Regions from separate parts of the Streptococcus sp. 517s genome, predicted to be linked through region 2. Evidence: predicted binding sites of a transcription regulator. Region 2 holds the regulator's gene; the other holds the start of a gene.

Region 1 (5,307 bases), 250 kb from region 2:
ATTATCATTCTAGTCTCAAAAAGTCATTTATCAAACTCCATCAAGAGCAGGCTTTATGATATAATGAAAGAAGAAAACTGAAAGGATTTACCATGTCAAAAGAAGTTATTGTTGAAAGTTTTGAACTTGACCACACCATTGTTAAAGCCCCATATGTCCGCTTGATTGGGGAAGAAACAGGGCCAAAGGGAGATGTCATCTCCAATTTTGATATTCGTTTGGTGCAACCAAATGAAGACTCTATCCCTACCGCTGGCCTTCACACTATCGAGCACCTCTTGGCCAAACTCATCCGTACCCGCATTGACGGCATGATTGACTGCTCACCCTTCGGTTGCCGTACTGGTTTCCATATGATTATGTGGGGACGTCACACCAGTGCTGAGATTGCAGCTGTTATCAAGGATTCGCTCAAGGAAATTGCTGAAACCACTACTTGGGAAGATGTCCCTGGAACAACCATCGAATCTTGCGGAAACTACAAAGACCACAGCCTCTTTTCTGCTAAAGAATGGGCAAAACTCATCTTGGAACAAGGAATATCAGATGATGCCTTTGAGCGTCATGTCATCTAAACAAATAAAGGAACCAACTTATTAGCTAGTTCCTTATTTTTTTCTCAAAATCTTGAGTTAGGCTTTTTCACGAATGACCAAGACACCATCTTCCATATCTGCTTCTAGGTGTTTAGCATCAAGGTTATCCAAGTGGAAGTCTGTCACCTTGTCACGGATTTGTTGTTCAACCACGCGACGGAGAGGACGAACACCCATAACTTCATCATAGCCTTCTTCTGTGATAAAGTCCTTAGCTGCTTGGCTGACTTCCAAATCAATGTCTTTCTTAGCCAAGGTTTGGTTGACTTCCGCCAACATCAAGTCCACAATCTTAGAAAGGTCTTCCTTATTCAAGTGTGAGAACTCGATAACTGCGTTAAAGCGGTTGAGGAATTCTGGACGGAAGTATGGTTTCAAACGATCCATTAATTCTGGTTTATCTGCATCTTCTGTCAAGTTGGCTTCATAGCCAAATCCAGCATTTGATGTTGCGATAATGACAGTGTTCTTGAAGTTCACTGTATTGCCTTGACCATCAGTCAAACGACCATCATCCAAGACTTGGAGGAGAAGGGTAATTACTTGAGGATCAGCCTTTTCAATTTCGTCCAAGAGAATGATAGAGTATGGATTACGACGAACACGTTCTGTCAAGGTATTGCTATTGTCATCATAACCCACATAACCTGCTGTTGTACCGATTAACTTAGAAACAGCTGTACGGTCACTATATTCGGACATGTCCAAACGAATGATAGCGTCCTTAGTTCCAAACATATCGAGCGCCAATTGCTTAGCAAGTTCTGTCTTACCAACCCCAGTAGGCCCTACAAAGAGGAAGCTACCGATTGGACGATTGCCTTCATCAAAACCAGCACGGTTACGACGGATAGCACGAGCGACAGCTTCTACCGCCTTATCTTGGCCGATAACCTTGTGTTCCAAACGATGAGCCATATCTTTCAAACGTTCGATGTCTGATGCTCCCATTTGTGAAACTGGAATACCAGTCATACGTTCCACAGATTCAGCCACATCGTTGACACTTGCAGTCACCTTCATATCTTCTGTGTGGTTTTCGATTTTCTTTTCCAATTCTGCAATACGTGTTTTGGCATTAAGAGCTGCTTCAAAGTCTTCTGCCTCAACTGCTTTTTCTTGCTTGTCTTTTTCTGCCTCGATTTCCCGTTCAACAGCATGCACATCTGTTACAGGATGTTGAGCTGCCAAGTGAGCAGCCGTTACATCGACAAGGTCAATAGCCTTATCTGGCAAGCTACGTTGAGGAATGTATTGGACAGAATAATCCACTGCTGCTTTCAAGACTTCGTCTGGCAAGATAACATTGTGGTGTTGTTGATAGAGATTACGAATTCCTTGAAGAATTTTAAAGGTATCCTCTGCTGAAGGAGCATTGACCTTGACTTCGTTGAAACGGCGAGCAAGCGCTGCATTCTTCAAGATGGTGTTACGGTATTCGTCTTGAGTCGTTGCCCCAATAACGGTCAACTCACCACGAGAGAGAGCTGGCTTGAGAATGTCCGCTAGACCTTTAGAACCACTGTCACCACCCGTGCTACCAGCACCAAGAATTTGATGAATTTCGTCAAAGAAGAGGATAATATTCCCTGCTTCTTTCACCTCGTTGACTAGGTTTTGAACGTTTTCTTCAAAGCTACCACGGTATTGAGTACCAGCCTCAAGACCTGAAATATCAATGGAAATGATTTCCTTGTTCTTAATAGCAGCTGGAACATCTCCATTCACAATGGCCTGTGCTAGGCCTTCGACGACAGCTGTCTTACCAACACCTGCATCTCCGACAAGTACAGGATTGTTCTTGGTACGACGTGAGAGGATTTCAGATGTTTCTTGAATTTCCTTGTTTCGTCCGATAACAGGATCCAACTTGCCCTCACGAGCTTCTGCGGTCAAGTTACGACCTAGTTTAGCAAGGACACCGTCTTGTTTCATACCTGAAGCCTGTTGTTGCATTTGCGCATCAGATTCTGCATTTCTTGGCAATTGACCAGTTGCACGATAATGAGCAAATTCCTCAGGTGTCACTTCTCGTCCATTAATCAAGTAGCGACGGTTTTCAGAACTATATCCTCGCATGCCACCCATCAATTGGTTAAATAAATCATCCATGTTGTTAAAGTTATTAAAGTTGTTGTTCATATTCATTACCTCGTTTATTGTTAATTATTTGCGATCTCTGATATTGACTATCTCTGACCTTTGCTTTAAAAATTTTAGACTAGCTAACTAGCTACCCTACGTATAATTTCTGGTTTTTCTTTCTTAAATAAGCCTTCTATAATCTTCTTTTCAAAGTCTGTTAGATTTAACATAGGCCTCACCCCTTTCTTGGGATTCTATAACTCATTCTCAAAAATCAATTCATTGAAAATGAGCTTTTAAAGGAATTCATTTTCCTTATGTTCCTACTATATCACATTGGTCAGTAAAAGTCAATAAATTTTTGACCAAATTTGACTATTTTTTAAAAAGTTTTTAAAGCACAAGAAAGCCAGTTAGATTAACTGGCTTTCTTTCTATTCTAATTGAATATTAGCTCAATGCGTCATCCATTGAAAGAACTTCGTGGAAGACACGTTGTGTCAATTCAGTTTTTTGTTCTGGAGTAAGGTATTTAGTATTTACACAGTATCCTGAGATACGAACGATGACATCTTCGCCATTCATAATCTTGTCATAAACATCTTTCAAGTCCATTACGTTCAAGTTACAGTGTTGTCCACCGTTTTCGAAGTAACCATCAAGGATTGTTACCAAGTTGTCCACTTGTTCGTCACGAGTTTTACCAAGAGCACGAGGTGAAACTTGAGTTGTCAATGAGATACCATCAGCTGCGTAACCAAAGTCAAGGCTAGCAAGTGAGTTCAAGTTTTGCAACCATCCACCTTTAGCTTTGTTAGATGGGTTAGCACCTGGTGAGAAGAATTCAAGTTTAGACAAGTTCACAGAACCATCTTCGTTGAGGTATACACCTTTGTGGACTGGTGAGTTACCAGTTTGTTTAGAGTAAGCAACGTTAGATGTGATGGTCAAAAGTGATACTGTGGCTTCTGCGTTCTTGTAGAGTTTGTGGCTACGTAGACGAGTTGTGTAAGCTTCGATCAACCATTCTGCCAATTCGTTTGAGCGTGGATCATCTTCACCCCAACGTGGGTATTCACCGATTGTTTCGTAATCGTAGATGTAGCCATTTTCGTCACGGATTGGTTTAACTGTAGCGTATTTGATTGCTGACAATGTATCAACAGTGTTGGCAAATCCACAGATACCGAATCCCATGTTTGCACGTTGTTTAGTTGGCAAGAAGGCCATTTGAACAGCTTCGTAGTTGTACTTATCAGTCATGTAGTGGATGATGTTCAAAGCATCTACGTAAGTGTCAGTCAACCAGTCAAGAGATTTCTCAAAGTTAGCTTTAACTGATTCGAATTCAAGAACTTCGTCACGGATTGGTTCGATGTCAAATACCTTGTAGTCTTTGTGAACATCGTCGTAACCACCGTTCAAACCAGTAAGAAGGGCTTTCAATACGTTAACACGAGCACCGAAGTACTGGATGTTGTGACGTTGTTCTTCATTTTCTGGGTCAAGTGGAGATACACAACATGAGATACAGCTCATTTCACCGTATCCGTCTTTAGCCATTGTTGTAACACCTTCATATTGGATTGAAGAGTGTTTGTGGCTCATGTGCATACAGTAACGACGGAAGCTATAAGGTAATTTGTCAGTCCAAAGAACTGTCAAGTTTGGTTCTGGAGAGTTACCGATATTGTCAAGAGTGTTCAAGAAACGGTAGTCCATCTTAGTAACACGGTGACGACCGTCGTTACCCATACCAGCCATAGAAGTTGTGATGAAGGTTGGGTCACCTGAGTACAATTCGTCGTAAGCTTTTGTACGAGCAAATTTAACTGTACGAAGTTTCATTACGAAATCATCAACAAATTCTTGAATTTCAGATTCTGTATAAGTACCACGAGCCAAGTCACGTTCTGCGTAGATGTCCAATACGATTGGTACACGTCCTAGAGATGTAGCAGCACCATTGATAACACGACAAACTGCCATGAATGCAATGTTAGTCCATTGGATAGCTTCTTTTGTATCATATGCTGGACGACGTACATCTACACCGTAAAGGGCACCTAATTCAACAACTTCTTTCAATGCTTGATATTGAAGATTTACTTCTTCACGAAGGCGGATAGATTCTTCATCAATTTCAGTGATAGCGTTCCAGTCACTTACTTTTTCAGCCATCAAATAATCAGCACCATAAAGAGCCAAACGAGCATAAACCCCGATGATACGTCCACGTGAATATGCATCTGGAAGACCAGTTACTGTGTGAGCGTGACGAGCGCGACGAATATTTGTAGTGTAGGCACGGAAGATACCATCATTAACAGTGGTCACATATTTTGTAAAGATTTCATGAACTGCTGGGTCTGGTTCAAAACCATTTTCTTTCAAAGTAGTTTCAGCCATACGGATACCACCTTTTGGCATGAAGTTTAATTTGAAGAGTTCATCATTTTGGATACCATAGATCAATTCATTTTCTTTATCAATATATCCAGCATCAATTCCTGCAATAGAAGTTGGACGATTGTCGTATGGGAAACGAGTAGCTTCATAATGTGCTTTTGTTTCTTCTACGATTTTCTTAATATGCAACGAACGTTCTGTTGGTCCTGCAAGGAAA
Region 2 (5,307 bases):
CAGTTCATGAAAATTTTTGCCTTCTAAGTACCTGCTCATAATAGTCGCACTCTCATTAAACTTCTCACCCTCTTGCTGAATGTAATAAAAAGGAAAGGTCAGATAGATCGCAATGTGGATGACCAAAGCAATTGCACCTAAAAGCGAAAAACTTCTTAAAAATGATTTGGTTAATAATTTAGGGTTTTTTATCATAAGCTAATTTTATATCCGGCATTTTTCACTGTTACAATACAATCCAGATCCAACTTCTTACGAAGATTTCGAATGTAAACATCAACTACTCTATCAAGAGGCAAATCTGCAAAATCATTTGAGATAGACTCGAGTATCTGCTCTCTACTCAAGACCTGGTTCTTATGTTGGATCAAACATTTTAAAACCAACAATTCTTTTGGCTTAATTGCAACCTCCTCGTTCTTGACTCGAGCTTGGTAAGATGTGAAATCCACTGTCACATCTTGATAATGCCAAATATCCCCCACAACATAGTAACGCCTAAGCAGGGCTTGAATACGCTTGACTAGGAGCACTAGTGAAAATGGTTTTGTCACATGATCATCAGCATAAAGGTCAAATACCTGCATCTGAGTTTCCTCATCTCCGAGCGCACTTAAGACGATTACAGGAATATCATGATTTCCATTAATTTCTTTTAACACCTCAAATCCACTCCGCTTTGGTAACATCAGATCCAAGACCATCAGATGAATAGGGAACTCATGAAATTTATCCAAAGCCTCCTGCCCATCCTTTGCTAGAATAACATGATAGCCTTCTTCTCTCAAAAAAGCAGCTACCCCCTCTCTAATCATATCCTCATCATCTACAACTAAAATGTTCATCTATTCCCCTTCTTAACCTATCTAAAATTCACTCTTTTGCTAGGTTTACATTATTTTCATTTCATACGCAAAAAAAGAAACAGGGCTCTATTGAAATGGTGGAAATTTCAGGAAACTCTGCTCTTTTTCATTCTATACAAATCTTAATATCTATTCTTATTATAACCAATATTTACATATTGTCAACTTGTTTCCTTTGGTTTCATAAAAATAAATACAAAAAAATCAGGATTGCTCCTGATTCTCCATTTTTAAGCAATATCAAATTTTAGTTGGCCAGCTTTGACACCGATTTTGAGAGTTTTGCCTGCTACCAGTTCTCCCTTGAGAAGGAGTTCTGCCAACTTGTCTTCCACTTCTGTTTGCAGGGTTCTGCGAAGTGGGCGAGCTCCCATTTCTGGATCATAACCTTGGCTTGCTAGTAACTTCAACGCTGAAGCTTGCAGTTTCAAGTCGATGCCTTTCTCTGCTAGGCTAGCAATCAATGGTTTAACCATAATCTTAACGATTTCCTGCATGTGTTCGCTATCCAAGCTGTGGAAGACCACCTTTTCATCAATACGGTTGATAAACTCTGGTCGATAAGTTTTTTTCAACTCTTCAAAGATGCGTTTTTCCATATTTTCCTGGTCAAAACGAATATCTTTGGCTCCAAAGCCGACCGTCTTGTCATCACGAAGGGCTGTCGCACCAAGGTTTGACGTCATGATGATAATGGTGTTTGAGAAGTCAACCTTGCGTCCCTTGCTATCTGTCAAGACACCGTCGTCCAAAACCTGCAAGAGAACATTAAAGATATCTGGGTGGGCCTTCTCTACCTCATCAAAGAGGAGAACGGAGTAAGGTTTGTTGCGAACCTTCTCAGTCAACTCCCCACCTTCTTCGTAGCCCACATAGCCCGGAGGAGCTCCATTGAGACGGCTAGCTGCGAATTTCTCCATATACTCACTCATATCAAAGCGGATAAGGGCTGATTCGTCATCAAAGAGGACTTCTGCCAGAGCCTTTGCCAATTCGGTCTTACCGACTCCTGTCGGCCCTAGGAACATAAAGGAACCAATCGGACGCTTGTGACTACGAATTCCTGACTGGTTGCGGCGAATCGCACGACTAATACTTGAAACAGCTTGATCTTGACCGATGACACGTTTGTGTAGTTCAGCTTCAAGATTTAGATACTTCTTAGCATCAGTCTGAGTCAGTTTTTGAACTGGAATCCCTGATAAACGACTCAAAGTCGTCAAAATTTCAGATTCTGTTACCAAGTCTTTATAGACAGGGACTTCCTGCTCTTTTGCTATTAACTGGGCAGCTTGTTTCCACTTGCCATCCATCAAGGCCTTGTCAGCTGGACTCAAGCCGGATTCGTCTGCTTTCACATGCTTGGATTTGTTTTGCACTGTTGCTGCCGCTTCATCTAAAAGGTCGATAGCAGAGTCTGGTAAGTGACGACTGGTCAAGTAACGATGCGCCATCTTGACAGCTGTTTCAACAGCTTCATCTGTGATTTGCACACGATGGTGTTTCTCATAGGTAGCCTTCAAACCTTGCAAAATAGTCATACTGTCAGCTAGACTTGGCTCTTCAATCGTCACTTTTGCAAAACGACGAGAAAGAGCTGCGTCTTTTTCAATGTGTTTTTGGTATTCTTCCTGAGTGGTTGCACCAACTGTTCTCAAAGTTCCACGAGCCAAGGCTGGCTTCAAGATATTGGCCGCATCCAGAGTCGAGTCAATACCGCTACCAGAACCCATGATGGTGTGAAGTTCATCGATAAAGAGGATCACTTTGCCGTCTTCCTCGATATCCTTGATGATGTTGTTCATGCGCTCTTCAAAGTCACCACGGAAACGTGTTCCTGCAACGACATTCATCAAATCAAGCTCTAGAACGCGCATCTTTGCCATTTCAGCTGGTACATTCCCACTAGCAATACGCTGGGCAAGCCCAAGTGCCAGAGCTGTTTTCCCGACACCCGCATCTCCAACCAAGACAGGATTGTTCTTGGTCTTCCGACTCAAAATCTGAATCATACGCGAAATTTCCTTGTCACGACCGATAACTGGCTCTAACTTGCCAGAGCGCGCTTGCTCCGTCAGGTCATGCGTGTAATCCTCTAGACCACCACTTTGAGCTTGAGGCATGCCCATCATATTGGCCATGGAATTTTGCTTGTCAGTTACTGTGCGATGACGTTGACGCAAAGCCTTGAGATCTTCTCTTGTCCATCCTGCACGTTCTTCTAGATTGCGACGAAGAGCAGCAATTCTGATCTGATCTCTCTGGTCTTCATAAGAAAAGCCTGCTCTCTCCAAGATGCGAGTTGCCAAGGCATTGCCGTCATGCAAGATCGCATAGAGGACATGTTCTGTCCCTAGCACCTTTGCGTGGACCACTGAGGCTACATACTCTGCTTCTGCAAAGAGGACCTCCAAACGATGGGAAAAGGGCAATTCCGTAAAGGTTTCGTCTTGGCTATAGTCCGTTTCAGTCAGTTCCAACGCAACCTCTTCTAAACGGTCCATTTCATAAGGATAATCATTTAGAGTCGCACCTGCCACACTGTAACTGTGATTGGACATGGCAATCAATAAATGCCAAGACTCTAGATAACGAGCTCCAAAATGGCTCGCAACCATGTAGGCACTCTCGATACATTCATTCAATGCTTTTGAATAGTTCATATTACTTCTCTTTTCTATCTACCTCTTGTAATAGCTGTCGGAGCATATTGGCACGGACAACTGAGGATTCTTCTCCTAGGACACGATCTGTTGCTACTGAAGTCAGCAAGGTCATTTCCTGCTTGGTCATCAAGTCCTGCTCCACCAAAAGCTGGAGAATATCCTCATAAATCTCCTGACTAACTCGCTCACCAATCGAGTAAAGCAAATCGCGGAGCATCTCATGATGACTGGAAAATTCAATCCGCCCTATTCGAATGTAGCCTCCGCCACCACGCTTGCTCTCAACCAAGTAACCTCTGCTTTCCGTAAAGCGGGTCTTGATGACATAGTTGATCTGGCTCGGTACAACCTGAAAGGTATCTGCTAACTGGCTCCGTTGCAATTCCACGATACCAGATTGGTCTAAAATAGCCTTGATATAGGCTTCGATATGATCTGATGTATTTTTAAATCTCATAGTAAATCAAACTCCTTCTTTGAACCTTGACTATCTTTGACTATACTATCATTTAACACTCTATAAGTCAAATTTTTAAAGCTCAGCCCTTGAAAATACTGACTTTCTTTAAAAACATTTAGGCATTAAATCGCCTTAGTTTTTCTTGAAAGTCCCTAAAAAAGTCCACAAAAAGAGCCCTGAAAAGGGCGTAATATTGACGAGTTCAGCAGGCAAGAAACTAGCACGGTCAGACGTGCTTTTTATCTACAAAAAATGGTAGGCATCCTCGTACTAATGGGTACTCAAAAACCTACCACTTACTTAAGTTATAGTATATTTTGACTATTATTCAATTTTCCTAAACACAAAAATTAATGAGTTTAAGAGAAAGATGACTTGATACCAGTTATAGTATAGGATCTTTTTTACTTTAGATACTTACTCATACATGTTCCATTACCTTTATTGGCTTTAAAAACATCATTTTCTCTAGTTCTTCTATCAGTAACAACAAGGTGAAGTGGATCTAATAAAAAAACTAGATATTTTTCTCCTTCCAAAATTACAAATACCCTAAATGATGTTGACTTATCTAACTCGTTAGTCCTAAGTTTAATCTTATTTATGTTTGTTATTGAAAATTCTCTAGTTAAATATAGTTTGAAAATTCTCTCTAGACGCAACTGAGCTGTTTCAGTTAGAGAAAAATAGTCAGTCTCATCCATGTCATGTTCATTTAATTTTTTTAAATCTGGCCAAAATAAATTTATATTATTTACAAAATTTTGAACAACATCTTCTTTTAGAAAATTAGTAAATTGATCTTCTGGATATAGTTTATATTTTGAATGTTTCGACTTTATTACGTCACTTGAATACAGTTCAAATTCTCTAGGTTTTTCAGGCTTTAAAGGATCGCTTTCAATGCTATTTTCTGGCTCTATATTTGTTTTCTTACTACTCTTACTTTGAATTGGATTACTATCAAGCAGATTGGATAATTTCTTTGTACTCATTTGCAATATCTTCCATAGAAATAGGAGTAGAATTTCCTTTTTCTATTGCTTCCTTCCAGCTTCTATCTTCGTGGCTTCTATCAACAAGTGCAAAGTCAGATTTTTTCACTATCATGCTTCCAACATCATTTATAAAATTATTAATTTCTATGTCAATAGGTCCATCTCCAAAATCATATTCCTTAGCGTGATACTCACCGTTTTTATTTTTTTGATAAACATCTCTAATAACGGGCCCATATGTCCATGCTTCAAAATTCCCTTTAAATAAGTATTTAGGGAAGTCGTGATTTTCCTCTTTTACTCCAATTTCATCTCTA

What was found. The regulator CtsR, encoded in region 2, represses protease genes until heat stress. The targets are predictions, from matches to a motif close to TTGGTCAAAAAAGGTCAAANA.
Region 1: ACVX3R_RS07750 (ATP-dependent Clp protease ATP-binding subunit) is a predicted target of CtsR. The motif match lies at 3,018-3,038, and genes of this name have one in related genera.

The regions. Positions count from the first base shown of each region.
Region 1 is NZ_CM136847.1:1,541,199-1,546,505, forward strand. Features, by position in the region: gene ACVX3R_RS07745 (S-ribosylhomocysteine lyase) at 93-575, shown strand; gene ACVX3R_RS07750 (ATP-dependent Clp protease ATP-binding subunit) at 633-2,738, opposite strand; gene pflB (formate C-acetyltransferase) at 3,132-5,307, opposite strand, start outside.
Region 2 is NZ_CM136847.1:1,789,293-1,794,599, forward strand. Features, by position in the region: gene bgrS (sensor histidine kinase BgrS) at 1-195, opposite strand, end outside; gene bgrR (response regulator transcription factor BgrR) at 192-845, opposite strand; gene ACVX3R_RS08905 (ATP-dependent Clp protease ATP-binding subunit) at 1,097-3,529, opposite strand; gene ACVX3R_RS08910 (CtsR family transcriptional regulator) at 3,531-3,989, opposite strand; gene ACVX3R_RS08915 (hypothetical protein) at 4,397-4,987, opposite strand; gene ACVX3R_RS08920 (Panacea domain-containing protein) at 4,956-5,307, opposite strand, start outside.